Regions from separate parts of the Streptomyces sp. NPDC008121 genome, predicted to be linked through region 3. Evidence: riboswitches for the same ligand, from Rfam matches in the RefSeq annotation. Region 3 holds a riboswitch; each other region holds the start of a gene.
What was found. A riboswitch is a leader RNA that binds a small molecule or an ion and turns the genes downstream of it on or off. The one in region 3 is predicted to bind cobalamin.
Positions count from the first base shown of each region.

Region 1: it holds a riboswitch for cobalamin, as region 3 does, so the genes downstream of both, cobN (cobaltochelatase subunit CobN) here and ACFZBD_RS12405 (ribonucleoside-diphosphate reductase subunit alpha) in region 3, are expected to answer to the same signal.
Region 2: it holds a riboswitch for cobalamin, as region 3 does, so the genes downstream of both, ACFZBD_RS08280 (energy-coupling factor ABC transporter permease) here and ACFZBD_RS12405 (ribonucleoside-diphosphate reductase subunit alpha) in region 3, are expected to answer to the same signal.
Region 4: it holds a riboswitch for cobalamin, as region 3 does, so the genes downstream of both, ACFZBD_RS06990 (ABC transporter substrate-binding protein) here and ACFZBD_RS12405 (ribonucleoside-diphosphate reductase subunit alpha) in region 3, are expected to answer to the same signal.

Region 1 covers NZ_JBIBHT010000004.1:379,751-384,990, reverse strand. The annotation lists gene cobN (cobaltochelatase subunit CobN) at 1-2,269, opposite strand, end outside; cobalamin riboswitch at 2,308-2,443, opposite strand; gene ACFZBD_RS16050 (cobalamin biosynthesis protein CobG) at 2,490-3,959, shown strand; gene ACFZBD_RS16045 (precorrin-8X methylmutase) at 3,956-4,615, shown strand; gene cobJ (precorrin-3B C(17)-methyltransferase) at 4,612-5,240, shown strand, end outside.
Region 2 covers NZ_JBIBHT010000002.1:616,594-621,833, forward strand. The annotation lists gene dhaK (dihydroxyacetone kinase subunit DhaK) at 201-1,193, shown strand; gene dhaL (dihydroxyacetone kinase subunit DhaL) at 1,352-1,993, shown strand; gene ACFZBD_RS08275 (PTS-dependent dihydroxyacetone kinase phosphotransferase subunit DhaM) at 2,034-2,441, shown strand; cobalamin riboswitch at 2,514-2,723, shown strand; gene ACFZBD_RS08280 (energy-coupling factor ABC transporter permease) at 2,752-3,450, shown strand; gene ACFZBD_RS08285 (energy-coupling factor ABC transporter substrate-binding protein) at 3,450-3,800, shown strand; gene cbiQ (cobalt ECF transporter T component CbiQ) at 3,807-4,556, shown strand; gene ACFZBD_RS08295 (ATP-binding cassette domain-containing protein) at 4,553-5,240, shown strand, end outside.
Region 3 covers NZ_JBIBHT010000003.1:521,859-527,098, reverse strand. The annotation lists gene ACFZBD_RS12405 (ribonucleoside-diphosphate reductase subunit alpha) at 1-2,121, opposite strand, end outside; cobalamin riboswitch at 2,255-2,414, opposite strand; gene mctP (monocarboxylate uptake permease MctP) at 2,474-4,099, opposite strand; gene ACFZBD_RS12395 (DUF3311 domain-containing protein) at 4,096-4,347, opposite strand; gene ACFZBD_RS12390 (GntR family transcriptional regulator) at 4,480-5,240, opposite strand, start outside.
Region 4 covers NZ_JBIBHT010000002.1:299,697-304,936, reverse strand. The annotation lists gene ACFZBD_RS06995 (iron chelate uptake ABC transporter family permease subunit) at 1-912, opposite strand, end outside; gene ACFZBD_RS06990 (ABC transporter substrate-binding protein) at 930-1,961, opposite strand; cobalamin riboswitch at 2,012-2,196, opposite strand; gene ACFZBD_RS06985 (methyltransferase domain-containing protein) at 2,340-2,978, shown strand; gene ACFZBD_RS06980 (hypothetical protein) at 3,138-4,457, shown strand; gene ACFZBD_RS06975 (hypothetical protein) at 4,546-5,016, shown strand; gene ACFZBD_RS06970 (cation:proton antiporter) at 5,161-5,240, opposite strand, start outside.

The DNA.
Region 1 (5,240 bases), on a different contig from region 3:
CGGACCAGTCCGCGGCCTCCAGCGCCTCGACCAGCTGCCGGGCCTTCTCCTCCGCCTCGTCCGCCGTGCGCAGGGTCGCCGCCGACTCGTCGAGGCCCAGGGCCTCCCGGAGGCCGGGCAGGGCCTGCGTACCGCCCCAGATCTGCCGGGCGCGCAGGATCGACAGCACGAGGTTGACCCGCGCCTCGCCCGTCGGCGCCCCGCCGAGCACGTGCAGACCGTCCCTGATCTGCGCGTCCTTGACCTCGCAGAGCCAGCCGTCGACGTGCAGCAGGAAGTCGTCGAAGCCGTCGTCCTCGGGCCGGTCCTCCATCCCCAGGTCGTGGTCGAGCTTGGCGGCCTGGATCAGCGTCCAGATCTGCGCGCGGATCGCCGGCAGCTTCGAGGGGTCCATGGAGGAGATCTGCGCGTACTCGTCCAGGAGCTGCTCCAGGCGCGCGATGTCGCCGTAGGAGTCGGCGCGGGCCATCGGCGGCACCAGGTGGTCGACGAGCGTGGCGTGCACGCGCCGCTTGGCCTGGGTGCCCTCGCCCGGGTCGTTGACCAGGAAGGGATAGATCAGCGGCAGGTCGCCGAGCGCCGCGTCCGGGCCGCACGCGGCGGACAGGCCGGCGTTCTTGCCGGGCAGCCACTCCAGGTTGCCGTGCTTGCCGAGGTGGACCATGGCGTCCGCGCCGAAGCCGCCGTCCTCGGCGCGCGCCGCGATCCAGCGGTAGGCGGCCAGGTAGTGGTGGGACGGCGGGAGATCGGGGTCGTGGTAGATCGCGATCGGGTTCTCGCCGAAGCCGCGCGGCGGCTGGATGAGGATCAGCAGGTTCCCGCGCCGCAGGGCGGCGAGGACGATGTCGCCCTCCGGGTTCCGCGAACGGTCGAGGAACATCTCGCCGGGCGCCGGGCCCCAGTGCTCCTCGACGTGGCGGCGCAGCTCCTCGGGGAGGGTGGCGTACCAGCGCTTGTAGTCGGCCGCCGGGATGCGGACCGGGTTGCGGGCCAGCTGCTCCTCGGTCAGCCAGTCCTGGTCGTGGCCGCCGGCCTCGATCAGGGCGTAGATCAGCTCGTCGCCGTCGCCGGAGACCAGGCCCGGGATCTCCTCGACGGGGCCGAAGTCGTACCCCTCCTCGCGCAGGCGGCGCAGGAGCGCGACGGCGGAGGCGGGGGTGTCGAGGCCGACCGCGTTGCCGATCCGGGAGTGCTTCGTCGGGTACGCGGAGAGGACCAGGGCGAGCTTCTTCCCGGCGTTCGGGATGTGCCGCAGGCGGGAGTGGCGCACGGCGATCCCGGCGACGCGGGCGGCGCGCTCGGTGTCCGCGACATAGGCCGGGAGGCCGTCCTCGTCGATCTCCTTGAAGGAGAACGGGACGGTGATCAGCCGGCCGTCGAACTCGGGCACCGCGACCTGGCTGGCGGCGTCCAGCGGCGAGAGCCCCTCGTCGTTCTCCTCCCAGGCGGCACGCGAACCGGTGAGGCAGAGCGCCTGGAGGATCGGTACGTCGAGGGCGGCGAGCGCCCCCGCGTCCCACGCCTCTTCGCCCGCCCGTCGCCCACCACCACCCTTGTCCGAGTCGCTTCGCGACACCCCCATTTCTGCGGCCTGCGCCTCGGCGGGCTTGGTGCCGCCCGCCGCGAGGACGGTGGTGACGATCGCGTCGGCGCCCCTGAGCGTCTCGATCAGCTCGGGCTCGGGGGCCCGCAGCGAGGCGACGTACAGCGGCAGCGCGCGGGCGCCGGCGTCCTCGATCGCCTCGCAGAGGGAGTCGACGAAGGCGGTGTTCCCGCTCATGTGGTGGGCGCGGTAGTAGAGCACGGCGACCGTCGGGCCGTCGGTCCGCCTCGGCTCGCGCTCCAGGGGGCCCCAGGTGGGGGCGGCGGCCGGGGCCTCGAAACCGTGGCCGGTGAGCAGCACGGTGTCGGAGAGGAACCGGGCGAGCTGCTCCAGGTTGGCCGGGCCGCCGTGCGCGAGGTAGGCGTGGGCCTCGGTGGCGACGCCGACGGGGACCGTGGAGCTCTCCATCAGCTGGGCGTCCGGGGCCTGTTCGCCGGAGAGCACGACCAGCGGCTTCTCCGTCGCCCGCAGCGTCTGCAGGCCGTCCTCCCAGGCGCGCAGGCCGCCGAGGAGGCGGACGACGACGAGGTCGGCGCCGTCGAGCAGCCCGGGAAGGTCCCCGGGGGCGAGGCGGGAGGGGTTGGCGAACCGGTACCCGACCGGACCGCCGGCCGCGCGGGCGCTGAGCAGGTCGGTGTCGGAGTGCGACAGCAACAGAATTCGCATGCGAGCGCAGGCCTTCCTCGGGGTTGTCCGCGCCCCGGGTGGTCGTGTGGACGGCGGGAGTTCCTGACTCACCCGGCCCCCGTTCCCGGGGCGGGCTCACAGTGGCGGGACCGCGCCGGATTCTCACCGGGCTTCCTCCCCGGGGTCCTGGGACCCCATGCCGTCTGCATAGTAGATCCTGCCCGCGGCGGCCCGAAGGGTCGCCCGCGACCACGTGGGTATGCTCGCCGCCATGCCGCCCACCCCACCCACCACGCCCAACCAGGGCGAACCCGTCATACGGGACCGTGGCGACGCCTGCCCGGGGGCGCTGCGCCTGCACCCCGCCGACGACGGGCGCCTGGCCCGACTGCGGCTGCCCGCAGGCGCGTTGACAGTACGTCAGGTCGAGTCCCTGGCCGTGGCGGCGGAGGAGCTGGGCGACGGGCGGATCAGCGTCACCTCGCGGGGCAACGTGGAGCTGCGCGGCCTCGGCGAGGGCTGCGGGGCCGACCTCGCGGGGCTGCTCGCCCCGGCCGGACTGCTGCCCTCCGCCACCCACGAACGCGTCCGGAACATCGTGGTCTCGCCGCTGGCGGGGATCGACGGAAACGGTTGCGGGGACGCGCGGTTGTGGGCGCGCGAGCTGGACGCGCTGCTCTGCGCGCGGGCGTGGACGGCAGCGCTTTCCGGCCGTTTCCTCTTCGCCTTCGACGACGGGCGGGGAGACGTCGGCGGGCTGGGCGCGGATGTGACGTTGTTCTCAACGGGGGCGGGGGCGCCGGGGGTCGCTGCGACGGCCGGGGCCGTCCGCCCGCCCGCTCCGCCGGAGCACGGACACGGCCCGGAGCACACGGACGACCCTGAGCACGGACACGACCCGAAGCACGCGGACGACCCGGAGCACGGGTACGACCCGGAGCGCGCGGGCGGCGCGCTCCTGCGGGTCGGTCGCCAGGTGTTCCGGGTCGCCGCCGCCGACGCGCCGCGCGCCGCCCTCGCGGCCGCCGACGCCTTCCTCGCCGCCGCCCGCACGGCCGGGACCGGGGCCTGGCGCGTCCACGAGCTGCCCGGGGCCGTCCGGCCGGACCTCGCGGGCGCGCTGGCCCGCGCGGGCGTCCCGGCCGCACCGGACACCCCGGGCGCGTGCCCGGATCCGAGCGGGCAGGGCCCGCTCCCCGGCGTGCTCGCCCACCCGGCGACCGGCCGGCACGCCGTCTCCGTCGCCCTGCCGCTCGGCCGCCTCACCTCCGCCCAGTTGCGCGCCCTCGCCCCCGGCGACGGCGGCGGCGAACTGCGGCTCACCCCGTGGCGCGGCGCCGTCGTGACCGGCCTCGCCGACCGTACGGCCGCCGAGGCGCGGCGGGACGCCCTCGCCGAAGCCGGACTGATCACCCGCGACGACTCCCCCTGGCTCGGCGTCGGCGCCTGCACCGGGCGGCCCGGCTGCGCCCGGTCCCTCGCCGACGTCCGGGCGGACGCCACCCCCGGCCGCGCCGGCGGCCCCGGACCCACCGACGACGGCGGCCCCCCGCCCCGCCGGCTGCCCGTCCACTTCTCCGGCTGCGCACGGCGCTGCGGCCATCCGAAGGGGAGCTGGGTGGACGTGGTCGCCACCGGCGACGGTACGTACGAGGTCGACGGCGTCCCCACCCCCCGAACGCAACTGGCGGCCGCTGTGGCGACAGCCCGTACACCCACCACGAGATGAGCGAGAGCAACACGATGTTCGACTACGAGAAGGACGGCGCGGAGATCTACCGCCAGTCCTTTGCCACGATCCGCGCCGAAGCGGATCTCGCGGGTCTGCCCGCCGACGTCGGCCAGGTCGCGGTCCGGATGATCCACGCCTGCGGCATGGTCGACCTCGTCCGGGACCTCGCCCACTCGCCCGAGGTCGTCTCCCGCGCCCGCGCCGCCCTGCGCGCCGGCGCGCCGATCCTCTGCGACGCGCAGATGGTCGCCAGCGGGGTGACCCGCAAGCGGCTGCCCGCCGGCAACGACGTCGTCTGCACCCTCTCCGACCCCTCGGTGCCCGCCCTCGCCGCCGAACTCGGCACGACCCGCAGCGCCGCCGCCCTGGAGCTGTGGCGCGACCGCCTCGAAGGCTCGGTCGTCGCCATCGGCAACGCCCCCACCGCGCTCTTCCGCCTCCTGGAGATGATCGAGCGGGGCGCCGGCCGCCCGGCGGCCGTCCTCGGCATACCGGTCGGCTTCATCGGCGCCGCCGAGTCCAAGGACGCCCTGGCGGAGCGGGGCCGGGAGCTCGGCCTCGACTACCTCGTCGTCCGGGGGCGGCGCGGCGGCAGCGCCATGGCGGCCGCCGCCGTCAACGCGATCGCGACCGAGGCGGAGATCCAGGCATGAGCGGCACCCTGTACGGAGTCGGCCTCGGCCCCGGCGACCCTGACCTGATGACCGTCGCCGCCGTGAAGGCCATCGAGGCCGCCGACGTGATCGCCTACCACTCGGCCCGCCACGGCCGGTCCATCGCCCGCTCCATCGCCGCCGCGCACATCCGCGAGGACCACGTCGAGGAGCGGCTGATGTACCCGCTCACGGTGGAGACCACCGACCACCCCGGCGGCTACCGGGGCGCGCTGGACGACTTCTACGAGGAGGCGGCGGCCCGGCTCGCCGCCCATCTGGACGCGGGCCGCACGGTCGCCGTCCTCGCCGAGGGCGACCCGCTCTTCTACGGCTCGTACCAGCACATGCACAAGCGTCTCGCGCACCGCTACGACACGACCGTCATCCCCGGTGTGACCTCGGTGAGCGCGGCCGCCGCGCGGCTGGGGGAGCCGCTGTGCGAGGCCGAGGAGGTCCTGACGATCATCCCCGGCACGCTGCCGGAGGACGAGCTGACGGCCCGGCTCGCGGGCACCGACTCGGCGGTCGTGATGAAGCTGGGCCGGACGTTCCCGACCGTGCGGCGCGCCCTGGAGCGGGCCGGGCGGCTGGACGACGCGCGCTATGTGGAGCGGGCGTTCAT
Region 2 (5,240 bases), on a different contig from region 3:
ATATGCACCCATGCGCAGAGCGCGCAGTACGAGCCCACCCTGACGGGTAGCCAGGAAAGGCGGCAACAGGTCAGCATCAGTACCGCACCAAACCGCCGCCAGGCGCCATGAATCGCAGAGATCAATAACCCGCCTCAACTGGCCTGACCTGCAAAAATCCAATTCAGACACATGCCTGCCAGTCTCACCAGGAGGTATCCATGAGGATGCTGATCAACGTCCCGGAGACCGTGGTCCCCGACGCGCTGCGGGGAATGGCGGCCGCTCATCCCGAGCTGACCGTCGACGTGGAGAACCGTGTCGTCCTGCGGCGGGACGCGCCCGTCGAGGGCAAGGTGGCGTTGGTGTCCGGGGGTGGGTCGGGGCATGAGCCGTTGCATGCCGGGTTCGTGGGGCCCGGGATGCTCGCGGCCGCTTGTGCCGGGGAGGTGTTCACCTCTCCGGTGCCCGACCAGATGGTGCGGGCCGCCGCCGCGGTCGACAGCGGGGCGGGTGTGCTGTTCGTCGTGAAGAACTACACCGGCGACGTGCTCAACTTCGAGATGGCCGCCGAGCTGGCCGAGGACGAGGGCGTCCAGGTCGCCAAGGTGCTCGTCGACGACGACGTGGCCGTGACGGACAGCCTCTACACCGCCGGTCGGCGCGGCACCGGTGCCACGCTGTTCGTGGAGAAGATCGCGGGTGCCGCCGCCGAGGAGGGCGCGCCCCTGGAGCGGGTCGAGGCGATCGCCCGGCGGGTGAACGAGCGGTCGCGCTCCTTCGGCGTGGCGCTGAGCGCCTGTACGACGCCCGCCAAGGGCAGCCCCACCTTCGCCCTGCCGGAGGGCGAGCTGGAGTTGGGGATCGGCATCCACGGCGAGCCGGGGCGCGAGCGGCGCGCGATGATGACCTCGCGGGAGATCGCGGACTTCGCCGTCGACGCCGTCCTGGACGACCTGCGGCCCTCGGGCCCCGTCCTCGCGCTGGTCAACGGCATGGGGGCGACGCCGCTGCTGGAGCTGTACGGGTTCAACGCCGAGGTCCAGCGGGTCCTCGGCGAGCGGCGGATCCCGGTCGCCCGCACGCTCGTCGGGAACTACGTGACCTCCCTCGACATGGCCGGCTGTTCGGTGACGCTCTGCGCGGCCGACGAGGAACTGCTACGCCTGTGGGACGCACCCGTACAGACGCCCGCCCTGCGCTGGGGCCGCTGAGAAGGAGAGTGCCCGACGTGAACGAACCGACCGCAGCCGACGGACCGGCCGCGACTGAGGGACCGACCGGAGCGAACGCGCCCGGCGGGCCGGCCGGAGCAGACGTGCCCGGTGGGCCGACCGGAGCGAACGCGCCCGGCGGGCAGGCCGGAGCGAACGTGCCCGGTGGGCCGGCCGGAGCGGAGGCGCCCGGTCCCGACGACGGGCTCGATGCCGCGTTCTTCCGGGCCTGGCTGGCCGCCGTCGCCGCCGCCGTCGACCGCGAGGCCGACCGCCTCACCGAACTGGACTCCGCCATCGGCGACGCCGACCACGGCTCCAACCTCAAGCGGGGCTTCGCCGCCGTCACGGAGGTTCTGGAGAAGGAGCCTCCCCCGACACCGGGCGGGGTGCTCACCACCGCCGGGCGCCGGCTGATCTCCACCGTCGGCGGGGCCTCCGGACCGCTGTACGGAACCCTTTTGCGCCGCACCGGAAAGGCGCTCGGCGACGCCGGGACGGTCACCCGCGAGACCTTCGCCGAGGCCCTGGCCGCCGGGGTCGCCGCCGTCGCCCAGCTGGGCGGTGCGCAGGTCGGCGACAAGACGATGCTGGACGCGCTCGTCCCGGCGGCCGACGCGCTGTGCGAGTCCTTCGAGGCGGCCGCGGCGGCCGCCGAACAGGGCGCGCTGGCGACCGTCCCGCTGCGGGCCCGCAAGGGCCGCGCCAGCTACCTGGGCGAACGCTCCATCGGGCATCAGGACCCCGGCGCCACCTCGTCCGCCCTGCTGATCGCCGCCCTCGCGGAGGTGGCCGCATGACCCGCCGTCGCAACGGCACCACCCGTACGGAGGTGGCCCCGTGACCGGCGGCCCGGTCGGCATCGTCCTCGTCTCGCACAGCGCCGCCGTGGCCTCCGCCGTCGCCGAACTCGCCCGGGGACTCGCGGGCGGCGGCCCCTCCGCGCCGATCGTCGCCGCGGGCGGTGACCCCGGCGGCGGCCTCGGTACGAGCTCCGAGCTGATCGCCGAGGCGGCGCGGGAAGCCGACCGGGGGGCCGGTGTCGCCCTCCTCGTCGACCTGGGCAGCGCCGTGCTGACGGTCAAGGCGCTCCTCGCCGAGGGCGACGAGCTGCCCGAGGGGTCCCGGCTTGTGGACGCCCCCTTCGTGGAGGGGGCGATCGCCGCCCTCGTCACGGCGAGCGCGGGCGGCGACCTGGACGCCGTGGAGGCGGCGGCAGCGGAGGCGTACACGTACCGAAAGGAGTGAGCGGGGGGCGCGAGAGACCCGTCACACACCGTCCGCGGAAGCCTCCGTGTTGTGATGCGCCTGGTCAACCCACTAATGTCACACCGCCTTGGTGTACGGGAAACCGGTGTGGAACCGGTGCGGCCCTCGCCACTGTGATCGGGAAGTCCGGCTCCACCCCTCGGGGAGAACCCTTCGAGGGAGCCACTGCACCGCCTCGGGAGACCGTCGCGGTGTGGGAAGGCGGAGCCGCGACGGCATGACCCGTCAGCCAGGAGACCGGCCAAGGTGCGTTGTCCATCCACGAGGTGCTGGAGAGGGTCTCCCGATCATGCATATAGCCGAGGGCTATCTACCGCCCGTGCACGCCGTCGCCTGGGGCGTCGCGTCCGCTCCCTTCGTCGTCCACGGCGTCCGTGCCCTGACCCGCGAGGTCAAGGCCAACCCCGAGTCCACCCTGCTGCTGGGCGCGTCCGGCGCGTTCACCTTCGTCCTGTCCGCCCTCAAGATTCCTTCGGTGACGGGCAGTTGCTCGCACCCCACCGGCACGGGGCTGGGGGCGATCCTGTTCCGGCCGCCGGTGATGGCGGTGCTCGGCACGATCACCCTGCTGTTCCAGGCGCTGCTCCTCGCCCACGGCGGGCTCACCACGCTCGGCGCCAACGCCTTCTCGATGGCGATCGTCGGGCCCTGGGCCGGATACGGGATCTACCGCCTGCTGCGGCGGTTCGACCTCCCGCTGATGGTGAGCGTCTTCTTCGGCGCCTTCGTCGCCGACCTCTCCACGTACTGCGTCACCAGCGTGCAGCTCGCGCTAGCCTTCCCCGACCCGGGCAGCGGTGTCATGGGCGCGCTCGCCAAGTTCGGCTCCATCTTCGCCGTCACGCAGCTGCCGCTCGCGGTCAGCGAGGGCCTGCTGACGGTGCTCGTGATGCGGCTGCTGACGCAGTCCAGCAAGGGCGATCTGACCCGTCTCGGGATTCTCCTCCCGGGCGCCCGGAAGACCGAGAAGGCGGAGGCGAACGTCTGATGAGCCGTAACGCGAAGATCAACACGTTGCTGCTGCTCGTCGTCGCGGCACTGGCCGTGTTCCCGCTGGTGCTGGGTCTCGGCGACCACAAGGAGGAGCCGTTCGCCGGCGCCGACGCCGAGGCGGAGGTGGCGATCACGGAGATCGCGCCCGACTACGAGCCGTGGTTCAGCCCGCTCTACGAGCCGCCGTCAGGCGAGGTCGAGTCGGCGCTGTTCGCGCTGCAGGCGGCCCTCGGCGCCGGTGTCCTCGCCTACTACTTCGGTCTGCGCAAGGGCCGCAAGCAGGGTGAGGCCCGCGCCGGGGCTCCCGGAGCCCCGTCGACGGCGGCAGCGACCGGCGACGAGTAGTCGCCGATGCTGCCGATCGACGCGGCGGCGCACAGCAGTCGCTGGCGCCGCCGTCATCCGTGCGAGAAGGCGGCTCTGGGCTTCGGTCTGACGCTGTGCGCGGTCTGCCTGCCGCCGTGGCCGGGGGCGGTCCTGGTCGTGGCGGCCACCCTGGCCGTGCTCCTCGGTCCGGCCGGGGTACCGGGCCGTCAGCTGTGGCGGGCGTTCCGGATTCCGCTGGGCTTCTGTGTGACGGGCGCGGTCCCGCTGCTCTTCGAGGTGGGCGGGGCGCGCGGCCTCGTCGCCCTGGCGCCCGACGGGCCGGTCCACGCCGGCGAACTGCTGCTGCGGACCTCGGCCGCGTCCCTCGGGGTGCTGCTGTTCGCCTTCACCACGCCCGTCTCGGACGTGCTGCCGCGGCTGGTACGGGCGGGGGTCCCGGCGCCCGTCGTGGACGTCGCCCTCGTGATGTACCGGATCAGCTTTCTGCTCCTCGACTCCATGGCGAAGATCCGCCAGGCTCAGGCGGCCCGGCTGGGTCTGACGACCCGGGCGGCGACCTGGCGCTCGCTCGCCGGGCTCGGGGCGACCGCCTTCGTCCGCGCCTTCGACCGGGCGCAGCGGCTGCAGTCCGGCCTCGCGGGGCGCGGCTACGACGGGACCCTGCGGGTCCTGGTGCCCGGCGCCGTCGTCTCGCGCCGGTTCCTGGCGGCGACGGCCGGCCTGCTCGGCGGTCTCGTCGCGCTCATTCTCGTACTGGAAAGGTCCCTCCCGTGAGTCTTCGTTCCCCCGTGGTGGAACTGGTCAGGGCGGGCTTCGCCTACGAGGACGGGCCCGCGGTCCTCGACGGGATCGACTTCGCCGTGCCCGAGGGGCGGGCGCTGGCCCTGCTGGGCAGGAACGGCAGCGGCAAGACGACGCTGCTGCGGCTGCTGAGCGGCGGGCTGCGGTGCGGGAGCGGCGCGCTCCTGCTGGACGGCGAGGAGGTGTCGTACGACCGCAAGGGGCTGACCCGGCTGCGGACGACGGTCCAGCTGGTCGTGCAGGATCCGGACGACCAGCTGTTCGCGGCCTCGGTGGGCCAGGACGTGTCGTTCGGGCCGATGAACCTGGGGCTGCCCGAGGAGGAGGTACGGCTCCGGGTGCGGGAGGCGCTGGAGGCGCTGGACATCGTGGCCCTGGAGGACCGGCCGACGCATCTGCTGTCGTACGGGCAGCGCAAGCGGGCGGCGATCGCGGGGGCGGTGGCGATGCGGCCGCGTGTCCTGATCATGGACGAGCCGACGGCCGGCCTCGACCCGCACGGGCAGGAGCGGCTCCTGGAGGTGCTGGGGCGGCTGCGGGACGCGGGGACGACGGTGGTCATGGCGACCCACGACGTCGACCTGGCGCTGCGCTGGGCGGACGAGGCGGCGGTGCTCTCCCCGCAGGGCCTGCGGACCGGGCCGATCACGGAGCTCC
Region 3 (5,240 bases):
GTCCAGGAACGGGGTGCGGGCCGCCGCCATGTCGATCAGTCCGCGCTGCGGGATCTCCCACGCCGTGCGGTACAGCTCGCGCACCTCGGCCGGCACCCAGCCGAAGTCGGCGACCGAGCCGTTGGCCTCGCGCAGCGCCTCACGGGTCTGCGCGTCCCACACGCCGAGCCGCTTCAGCTCGTCCACGAGGTAGGAGTTGACCTGGAGGAACTCCCCGGAGAGCGTCTCGCGCTTGAAGAGGTTGGAGACCTGCGGCTCGATGCACTCGTACACGCCCGCGATCGACGCGATCGTCGCCGTCGGCGCGATGGCGAGGAGGAGGCTGTTGCGCATGCCGACCGCCGCGATCCGCTCGCGCAGCGCGGCCCAGCGCTCGGGCCAGGTCAGCGCGACGTCGTAGTGGTCGGGGTGCAGGACGCCCCGGGCGGCGCGGGTCTTCTCCCAGGCCGGGAGCGGGCCGTTGCGCTCGGCGAGGTCGGTGGAGGCCTCGTACGCCGCGAGCATGATCCGCTCGGCGATCCGCGTCGACAGCGCGCGGGCCTCGGGCGAGTCGAAGGGCAGCTTCAGCTGGAAGAAGACGTCCTGGAGGCCCATCGCGCCCAGGCCGACGGGCCGCCAGCGGGAGTTGGAGCGCCCGGCCTGCTCGGTCGGGTAGAAGTTGATGTCGACGACCCGGTCGAGGAACGTGACGGCGGTACGGACGGTCGCGTCCAGCCGCTCCCAGTCGATGTCGCCGGTCGACAGGTCGACGAAGGCGCCGAGGTTGACCGAGCCCAGGTTGCAGACCGCGGTCTCGCCGTCGTCCGTGACCTCCAGGATCTCCGTGCAGAGATTGGAGGAGTGCACCGTGTGGCCGGGCTCCGCCGTCTGGTTGGCGGTCCGGTTCGAGGCGTCCTTGAACGTCATCCAGCCGTTGCCGGTCTGCGCCAGCGTCCGCATCATCCGGCCGTACAGCTCGCGCGCCGGCATGGTCTTGCGGGCCAGCCCCTTGGCCTCGGCGGCGCGGTAGGCGGCGTCGAACTCCTCGCCCCACAGGTCGACCAGCTCGGGCACGTCGGCGGGGGAGAACAGCGACCACGGGGCGTCGGCGTTGACCCGCCGCATGAACTCGTCCGGGATCCAGTGCGCCAGGTTGAGGTTGTGCGTACGCCGCTGGTCCTCACCGGTGTTGTCGCGTAGCTCCAGGAACTCCTCGATGTCCGCGTGCCAGGTCTCCAGGTAGACGGCGGCCGCGCCCTTGCGCCGCCCGCCCTGGTTCACGGCGGCGACGGAGGCGTCCAGCGTCTTGAGGAACGGCACGATGCCGTTGGAGTGCCCGTTGGTGCCGCGGATCAGCGAGCCGCGGGCTCGGATGCGGGAGTACGACAGGCCGATGCCGCCGGCGTGCTTGGAGAGCCGGGCGACCTGGTGGTACCGGTCGTAGATGGAGTCCAGCTCGTCCTTCGGCGAGTCCAGCAGATAGCAGGACGACATCTGCGGGTGGCGGGTGCCGGAGTTGAAGAGCGTGGGGGAGGAGGGGAGGTAGTCGAGCCGGCTCATCAGCCCGTAGAGCGCCGCCACCTCGTCGAGCGCGCGGGCGCTGTCGTCCTCGGCGAGCCCGCAGGCCACCCGGAGCATGAAGTGCTGCGGGGTCTCGATCACCTTGCGGGTGATCGGGTGGCGCAGGAGGTAGCGGGAGAAGAGCGTGCGCAGGCCGAAGTAGCCGAAGCGGTCGTCCGCGGCGGAGTCGATCAGCGCGTCCAGCCGGGCGGCGTGCTGCCGGACGAACGCGGCCGTGCGGTCGGCGATCAGACCCTCGTGGTGGCCGACGGCCACCGAGGAGGAGAAGGTGATCGCGCCCTGGCCGGCGGCCTCGTCGGCGATGGTGATCGTCAGCAGGCGGGCCGCGAGCCGGGAGTAGGCCGGGTCCTCGGCGATCAGACCGGCGGCCGCCTCGGTGGCCAGCTCCCGCAGCTCCGCCTCGTCGGAGGAGGCGTTGCGGCCGCGCAGCGCGGCGGCGGCGACCTTGCCCGGGTCGGTGTCGGGGAGATCGGCGGTGAGGTCGGTCAGGGTCCGCAGCAGCATGGTGCCGGGTCCGTCGCTCTCGATCGCCGTGGCCGGATCGGCTGGCGCGATGGTCACGTGGGGCTCTCCCTCGCTCGGCCCGGGGGCGGCGGCGGGAGGCGGACGGCAGGGGGCACCCCTTCACGCGGGCGCGCGCCGTGTCCACCGGCCCACTCCGCGAGGCCCGGACGACTCTGGCACCCGGAACGGACGGACCGGGCGCACTGTCGGCAGGTCTTCGGACTCGCGTGAGCGCAAAAGCACACCAACACACCGTTGCGGGACAGTTCCGGATTTCCACCGGATTCCCCTGCGGCGACAGCGAGATGAGCATACATGTGGGGGGCGCCGCTTGCGGCACCCCCCACATGTTGTGTCGCTCCTCCTCCGGTGCGTCCGCCTTTCAGCCCCTCCGCCCCGGAGCGAGCGGTCAGTGCGTGTTCGCGCCGAGCTTGGGAAGCTCGGTCTCGACCCCCGGGTCGCCCGCGTCCGCGGTGTAGTCCGACGGAGAGGTCTCGTCGATGCCGTCCGGCGCCTTGACCGCCCTCAGGACGAAGGTGAGGACGACGGTGACGACGACGTTGAGCACGAAGGCGGTGAGACCGATGTAGCCGATCTCGCCGATGCCCGGGATCTCGGCGGACGAGCCGCCGAAGTGCTTCTGGGTCGGGCTGGCCACTCCGTACGCCGCCGCCGTGCCGTACACCATGCCGACGGCCCAGCCGGCGAGCAGCGCCCAGCGGTGGAACCAGCGGGTGAACAGACCGCCGACCAGCGCCGGCAGGGTCTGCAGGATCCAGATGCCGCCGAGGAGCTGGAAATTGATGGCGACGGTCTTGTCCATGGTGAGGACGAAGGCCAGCGCGCCGACCTTCACCAGCAGGGACACCAGCTTGGACACCTTGGTCTCCTGCTCCGGCGTGGCGTCCGGCTTCAGGAAGTCCTTGTAGATGTTGCGGGTGAAGAGGTTGGCCGCGGCGATCGACATGATCGCCGCCGGCACCAGCGCGCCGATGCCGATCGCGGCGAAGGCCACGCCCGCGAACCAGTCCGGGAACATGTTCTCGAACAGCTGCGGGATGGCGAGCTGGCCGTTGCTGACCTTGACCCCGGCCGCGATCGCCATGAAGCCGAGCAGCGCCAGCAGACCCAGCATCAGGGAGTAGAGCGGCAGGATCGTGGTGTTGCGGCGGATGACGTCACGGCTGCGCGAGGAGAGCGTCGCCGTGATCGAGTGCGGGTACATGAAGAGCGCGAGCGCCGACCCGAGCGCCAGCGTGGCATAGCCCCACTGGCCCATCTCGCCCGGCACCAGCGCGCCGCGCGGCTTGTCGGTCGCCGGGTTGACCGTCGCGTAGGCCTCGCCGGCCTTGGCGAAGATCTCGTCGAAGCCGCCGAGCTTGATCGGGATGTAGATGATCGCCACCGCGATGACGATGTAGATCAGGGTGTCCTTGACGAAGGCGATGAGCGCCGGGGCGCGCAGACCCGAGGAGTACGTGTACGCCGCGAGGACACCGAACGCGATCAGCAGCGGCAGGTCCTTGATGAACCAGTGGGTGGTCTCGCCGCCGCCCACGCCCATCACGTCCAGGACGGCCTGGATGCCGACGAGCTGGAGCGCGATGTACGGCATGGTGGCGAGGATGCCGGTCAGCGCGACCGCCAGCGACAGGCCCTTGGAGCCGAACCGGCCGCGGACGAAGTCCGAGGTGGTGACGTAGCCGTGCTTGTGCGAGACGGACCACAGGCGCGGCAGGAAGGTGAAGATCAGCGGGTAGACCAGGATGGTGTACGGCACGGCGAAGAAGCCGGCCGCGCCTGCCGCGTAGATCGCCGCCGGGACGGCGACGAAGGTGTAGGCGGTGTAGAGGTCGCCGCCCAGCAGGAACCAGGTCACCCAGGTGCCGAACGAGCGGCCGCCCAGGCCCCACTCGTCGAGGCTGTGCTCGTTCTCGGCCCTGCGCCAGCGCGAGGCGAGGAAGCCCATGACCGTGACGGCCAGGAAGAAGAAGATGAAGACGGCGAGTGCGACGCCGTTCACGCCGTCCTTCACTTCGACCCACCTCCCTTGCGGGATCGCTGGTCACGCTGCCACAGCTGGTACGCGATCATGGTCAGCACGGTCGAGATGACGACCCAGGCCATCTGGTACCAGTAGAAGAACGGGATGCCGATGAAGGTCGGTTCGACCTTCGCGTACGAGCTCACCCAGAGCATCGCCACGAACGGCGCGAACAGGCAGAGCGCCACCACCACCCGCACGGGTGTGACGGTTGGTTGTCTTTGCTGTGTTTCCGGCATACGGCGAACCGTCCCCTCGCTGATCACCTGTGTAATGGGCAGGAAATCTAGGGGACGGGTACGCCGTATGGAACCCCCGTCCGAATATCGGACGCGGCTGGGGTCTTTTGTCGGGGAATGGCGGGCGGCGGCTCAGCCGTTGGGGCGCTGCAGCCTGGCGACGAACTTGTACCGGTCGCCGCGGTAGACCGAGCGCACCCACTCGACCGGCTCGCCCTGGGCGTCCAGGGAGTGACGGGAGAGCATCAGCATCGGCAGGCCTACGTCCGTCCCGAGCAGCCCGGCCTCGCGCGGAGTGGCCAGGGAGGTCTCGATCGTCTCCTCGGCCTCGGCGAGGTGTACGTCGTACACCTCGGCCAGCGCGGTGTAGAGCGAGGTGTACTTCACCAGCGAACGGCGCAGCGCCGGGAAGCGCTTGGCCGAGAGGTGGGTGGTCTCGATCGCCATCGGCTCGCCGCTCGCCAGGCGCAGCCGCTCGATGCGCAGCACCCGGCCGCCCGCGGAGATGTCGAGCAGTCCGGCCAGGGTGTCGTCGGCGGTGACGTACCCGATGTCGAGCAGCTGGGAGGTGGGCTCCAGGCCCTGGGCCCGCATGTCCTCGGTGTAGGAGGTCAGTTGCAGCGCCTGCGAGACCTTGGGCTTGGCCACGAAGGTGCCCTTGCCCTGGATGCGTTCGAGGCGGCCCTCGACGACCAGCTCCTGCAGGGCCTGGCGCACGGTGGTGCGCGAGGTGTCGAACTCGGCGGCGAGGGTGCGCTCCGGCGGGACCGGCGTGCCGGGCGGCAGGGTCTCCGTCATGTCGAGCAAATGCCGCTTCAGTCGGTAGTACTTGGGCACGCGCGCGGTGCGGGTGGCGGCCCCGCCCTCCGTCTCCGTGCTGCCCGCGTCCGTGG
Region 4 (5,240 bases), on a different contig from region 3:
GCCGACGAAGAGCCGCACGGTGTGCGGCATCATCAGCCCCACGAACCCGATCGGCCCGGCGGCCGCCACCAGAACGCCGGTGACCAGCGAGAGCAGGACGAAGGTCCGGGCCCGGAACCGGGCGACGTCGAGCCCCATCGTCGAGGCCGCCTCCTCGCCGGCGAGCAGCAGATTGAGCGAACGGGCCCGGGTCAGCAGGACCGCGACGCCGAGCGCGAGCGCCGCGCCGGGCAGCCACAGGGTGGCCCACTGGACACCGCCGAGGCCCCCGAGGGTCCAGGCAAGGACCGCCCGGGCCTCGTTGCCCCGGTCGCTGGTCAGCAGCAGGACGTCCATGACCGCCGTGAGGACGGAGGCGAACGCCACGCCCGACAGCACCAGCCGCACCGAGGTGATGCGGCCGCCGGACCGGGCCGTCGTGTAGACGAGCAGCAGCGTCAGCAGGGCGCCGGCGAACGCGGCGACCGACAGGGACACCGGCCCGAAGAGGCTCACCCCGAAGACGATCACCGCGACGGCGCCCAGGGAGGCGCCCGAGGAGACGCCCAGCAGGTACGGCTCCGCGAGCGGGTTGCGTACCAACGCCTGCATCGCGGCGCCCACCACCGCGAGCCCGGCGCCCGTCACCGCGCCCAGCAGCACCCGCGGCGCCCGCACGTCGAGCACGATCGTCTCCCGCGCCTGCGACCAGGCGGGCTCGGAACCGTCTCCGGTCAGGGCGTGCGTCACGATGCCCCACACCTGGCCGGGGGGCACCGGCACCGAGCCGATGGCCATGCCCGCCGTCATCGACGCCAGGAGCAGCACGCCGAGGACGACCAGGGTGAGGGCGAAGGCGCGGCGGCCCGGACCGGCCGCGCGGGCGGCGCCCGCCGGACGGGCGGAGGAGCCGGCGGGGGGAGCGGCGGACACGGCTTTCGCCGGTGCCGTCACCGGAAGCGCTCGGGGTGCAGCCCGCGGGCGAGGTCCTCGACCGCGTACGGCGCGCGGACACCGACCAGCGTCGCCGTCAGCGGCAGCACCACGAAGCGCTTGTTCTTCACGGCCGGCACGTCGGCGAGGGCCGGCTGCGCCAGCAGGAACTTCTTCTTCTGTTCGACGTTCCCCGCACCCGCGTAGTCGTAGATGGCGATGACCTCCGGCTTACGGGCGACGACCTGCTCCCACGAGACGTCGCCGAAGACGTCGTCGAGGTCGGCGAAGACGTTGGTGCCGCCGGCGAGGCGGATGACCTCGGTGCCGAGGCTCTTGCCTCCGGCGGTGAACGCCGACTTGTCGCCGCTGTCGTACACGAAGACGGGGAGGGCGGGAGCCCCCTTCACCGTCGCCGCGGTCTTTGCCACGCGCCCCTGAAGGTCGGCCACCAGCGCGTCGGCACGCTCCTCGACGCCGAAGAGGGAGCCGATGGCGCGGATCTCGTCGTACGTGTCCGTCATCGCCACCTTCTTCTTCCCGCAGTACTCGCGGTTGAGGTAGGTGTCGATCCCGGCGTCGGCGAACGCCTTGCGGGAGCGGCCCTCCTTCTCGGCGAACGCGCTGGCGTAGCCGCCGTACACGAAGTCCGGTTCCGCGTTGAGGACCGACTCGAAGGACGGTTCCTTCTTCGCCAGCTCCGGGATCGCCGCGAAGTCCTCGCGGAAGGCGGGCAGTACGGCCGAGTCGGGGAAGGCCGTGCCGACGATCCGGTCCTTCAGACCGAGGGCCAGCATCAGCTCGGCCGGGTGCTGATGGATGGTCACCACCCGGGAGGGCGGCTTGTCGTACGTGGTGCGCGTGCCGCAGTTCTCGACGGTGAGGGGGAAACCCTCGGCGGACGCACCGGGCTTCGCGCCGCCGCCCTCCCGGGCGGTGCCGCTCTGAGGGGAGGCGCCGCAGCCGGTGAGCAGGACCCCCGACAGGGCGAGGGCCAGGGCGGCGGCGCGCACGGGGCGGCGACGGGGCATGCTGCGCGTGCGGGGCATGCGGGACGTACTGGGGTACACGAAAAGCCTCCTGGGGAGTCCGCGCTCCTCGGATCGGGCCCGCGACAGGCCAGTTTCCTGACTCCCGGATCGGCGTACACCCCAGCCTTCCCACGCGGTGCGCGCAGTGGCGTCTCGACGGGTGCACTCCCCGGTCACAGTGGCGGGACCGTGCCGGTTTCGCACCGGCTTCCTGTCTCCCGTCGCGGTGATGACCAGGTGATCCTACGGTTCCGCGCCTCCGGCGCAAAAGGACGCCCTCTCGGTCCCGCGCCGCCTTGTTGCCGAAACGGCAAGCATCTTTGACGCGCCGGGGGGCCGTGGCGAGTCTGGACCCAGGTGCCGCCGGCGCCGCGCAGTCGTCCCGAAGGAGCCTCGATGCCGACCCCGAAGCCCACCGATCCCGCCGAGTTCTGGGAAGAGCGCTACCGCACGAGCGACCGTGTCTGGAGCGGCGAACCGAACCCGCTCCTCGTGCGGGAGGCCGCCGATCTGACACCGGGCACGGCCCTGGACCTGGGCTGTGGCGAGGGCGGCGACGTCCTGTGGCTGGCCTCGCGGGGGTGGCGGGTGACCGGCGTGGACATCTCCGCGACCGCCCTGGAACGGGCGGCCGCCCACGTGGCGGAGGCCGGCTGCGCCGACCGGACCGCCTTCGAGCGGCACGACCTCGGAGTGACCTTCCCCGAGGGCGGCTTCGACCTGGTGAGCGCCCAGTTCCTGCAGTCGCCCGTTCCGCTCGACCAGGACGGGGTGCTCAGGTCGGCCGCCGCCGCGGTCGCCCCGGGCGGCACGCTCCTCATCGCCATGCACGCCGCGTGGCCGTCCTGGATGGAGAAGCACGAGTACCCGTTCGACGCGGAGTTCCCCACCCTCGACGGCGTCCTCGCGGCGCTCGCCCTGCCGCACCCCTGGCGGGTGGACACGCTGGAGGGCGTGGAACGCGCCCTCACCGCGCCCGACGGCCGCCGGGGCACGCGGGTGGACAACGTGTGGCGGCTCACCCGCACCGCCTGATCCCGCACCGCCTGACCTCGTACAGCCCGCCCCGTAACGCCTGATCCCGCCCCTGCCTCGGGATGTCTCCCCTTCGCGGCCGCGCCCCCCGGACCCTCGACTCGCACACGCGTGTGATCATGACGGGCATGGGTCCGGGGAGGACCCAGGGGAGGGAACATGGCTTACACAGACACCAACGGCATCGATCTGTCCGGTCCGACCGGCAGACTGATCCAGACCGTCGACCTGGTGAAGAACCCGGCGCCGCAGGCGATCGCGACGGACACCGTCAACGGGCACGTCTTCGTGCTCCAGGTCGAGAGCTCGGCCACGGCCCCGGCCGGCAACATGTACCTCAACCGCATCGACCGGCGGACCGGCGTGCGCACGGGGGCGATGCAGCTGAAGGGCTTCGGCCACGGCCTCGCCATGGGCGTGGAGCCGGTCGGCGCCGACAGCTACGTCTGGACGGAGGTCGGGCCGCTCCACGTCACCGGCGGCGGCACCACCTTCGGCAAGGCGATCACGCGGTTCCGGTTCGCCGACGGGGAGGTACTCGACGGCGCCACCATCCCGGCGGAGCGGAAGTTCACCGCTCCCGGCAGCACCTCCGGCACCGGCCCCTCGACCGACCCGGTGCACGGCCTGCTGACGGTGATGTACCACAAGGGCGGCGACCGGCACTTCACCCGGTACGCCACGGCCGGTGCCGCCACCGGCGACTGGACGCCGGCCGGCCCGACGTTCGTCGTGCCCGACGGGGAGGACGTCACCCCCGCCGTGCCCTCGCCGTACCCGCTGGAGCCGAAGCTCACCTTCCAGGGCTTCGCGAGCCTCGGGGACGTCCTGTACGTCTACCAGTGGGCGCCGTACGACAAGGGCGAGGACCCGACCGTACCCAGCGAGTTCCCGGGCATCACCTTCCTCACGTCCTACTCGTGGACGACGGGGCTCAGGCTCGACCGGCAGGTCGTCACCGGCGCCGACGGCCTCACGCGGCGGGAGCCCGAGGGGCTGGCCGTCGAGGTCGACCCGGCGACGCGGGAGACCCGGCTGCTCTTCGGATTCAGCAACACCACGCCCGGCAGCGAGTTCGCGCGCGACGTCACGATCGGCTGGTATCCGACGAAGCCCGCCGTGGACGGGATCCAGGTGCTGTCGGACTGGGAGGACCTCGCCCTGGAAGCGGGCGTCACCCCGGGCGCCGAGCGCCCGCGCGGGCGGCTGATCGCGATCGCCGGGACCGCCTACCTCCAGATGCGCGGCACCCTGACGTGTTCTCCCGGCCTGACCGCGGACAGCAGGGTCGCCACCCTGCCGCACCGGCTGCGACCCACCCGTCCGGTCCGCCAGAACGTGCCGCGCAACAACTACTACGGCCGCTGCGTCTGCCGGATCGAGGCGGACGTCCACGGCGCGCTCTGGGCGTACGGCGCCACTGGCGACAACGCCGTCACCTGGATCGATCTCGACGGCGTCTCGGTCGCCTGGCGATGACGCCGCCCCGTGCCGGGGCCCGGGCCGTCACGGTCCGCCGCCCCGCTCCCCGCCGCTGCCCCGCCCTACCCGATCCGGAGGATCGCGCATGAACCGCCCTACTCCCAGCCGCCGTTCCCTGCTCGGCGCGGCTCTGGCCGCCCCCGCCGCAGCCGTCGCGGCCCCGCTGCTGACCGCCGCGCCCGCCGCCGCGGTCGACGGGTCGGACGGGTGCCGGCTCCTGGTCGACTGGACGGCCGTCGTTCCGGCGCCCGGTGTGGTGCCGGAGGCCGCCGCACCGCTCCAGGCCCGGGTCATAACTCTCGCGGGCACCGAGTTCCTCCAGCTGCGGGGCACGGTCACCTGCTCGTTCACCGCGGACGCCCAGCTGGGCACGCTGCCCGAGACGATCCGCCCGCCGAAGCTGACCCGGGGCGTCTGCCCCCGCAACAACAGCCAGGGCATCAACGCGCTCCGCGTCGAGGCCAACACCCAGGGCGTCCTCACGGTCTTCGGGCCGCAGGCGACCAACAAGGTCACCTGGATCCAGCTCGACAACTTCTCGTCCGTCCTGCGCTGACCCTCAGGCCGGCGAGCCCTGGCAGCGCCACGGCCCGGAACCGCTGGACCGATGTCCGCGGTTCCGGGCCGTGAGCACGCAACCGCTCGATCGCCGAGCCGCTCGGGCACCCGGTCGCCGCTCGCCGAAGCGGGCGCCCGCCGCTCAGGACCGGCCGACGGAGCCGGAATCGTCCACGGGCTCCCACTCCTCGACCCGGGCGGAGCCGGCGGCCGGGTCGGGAT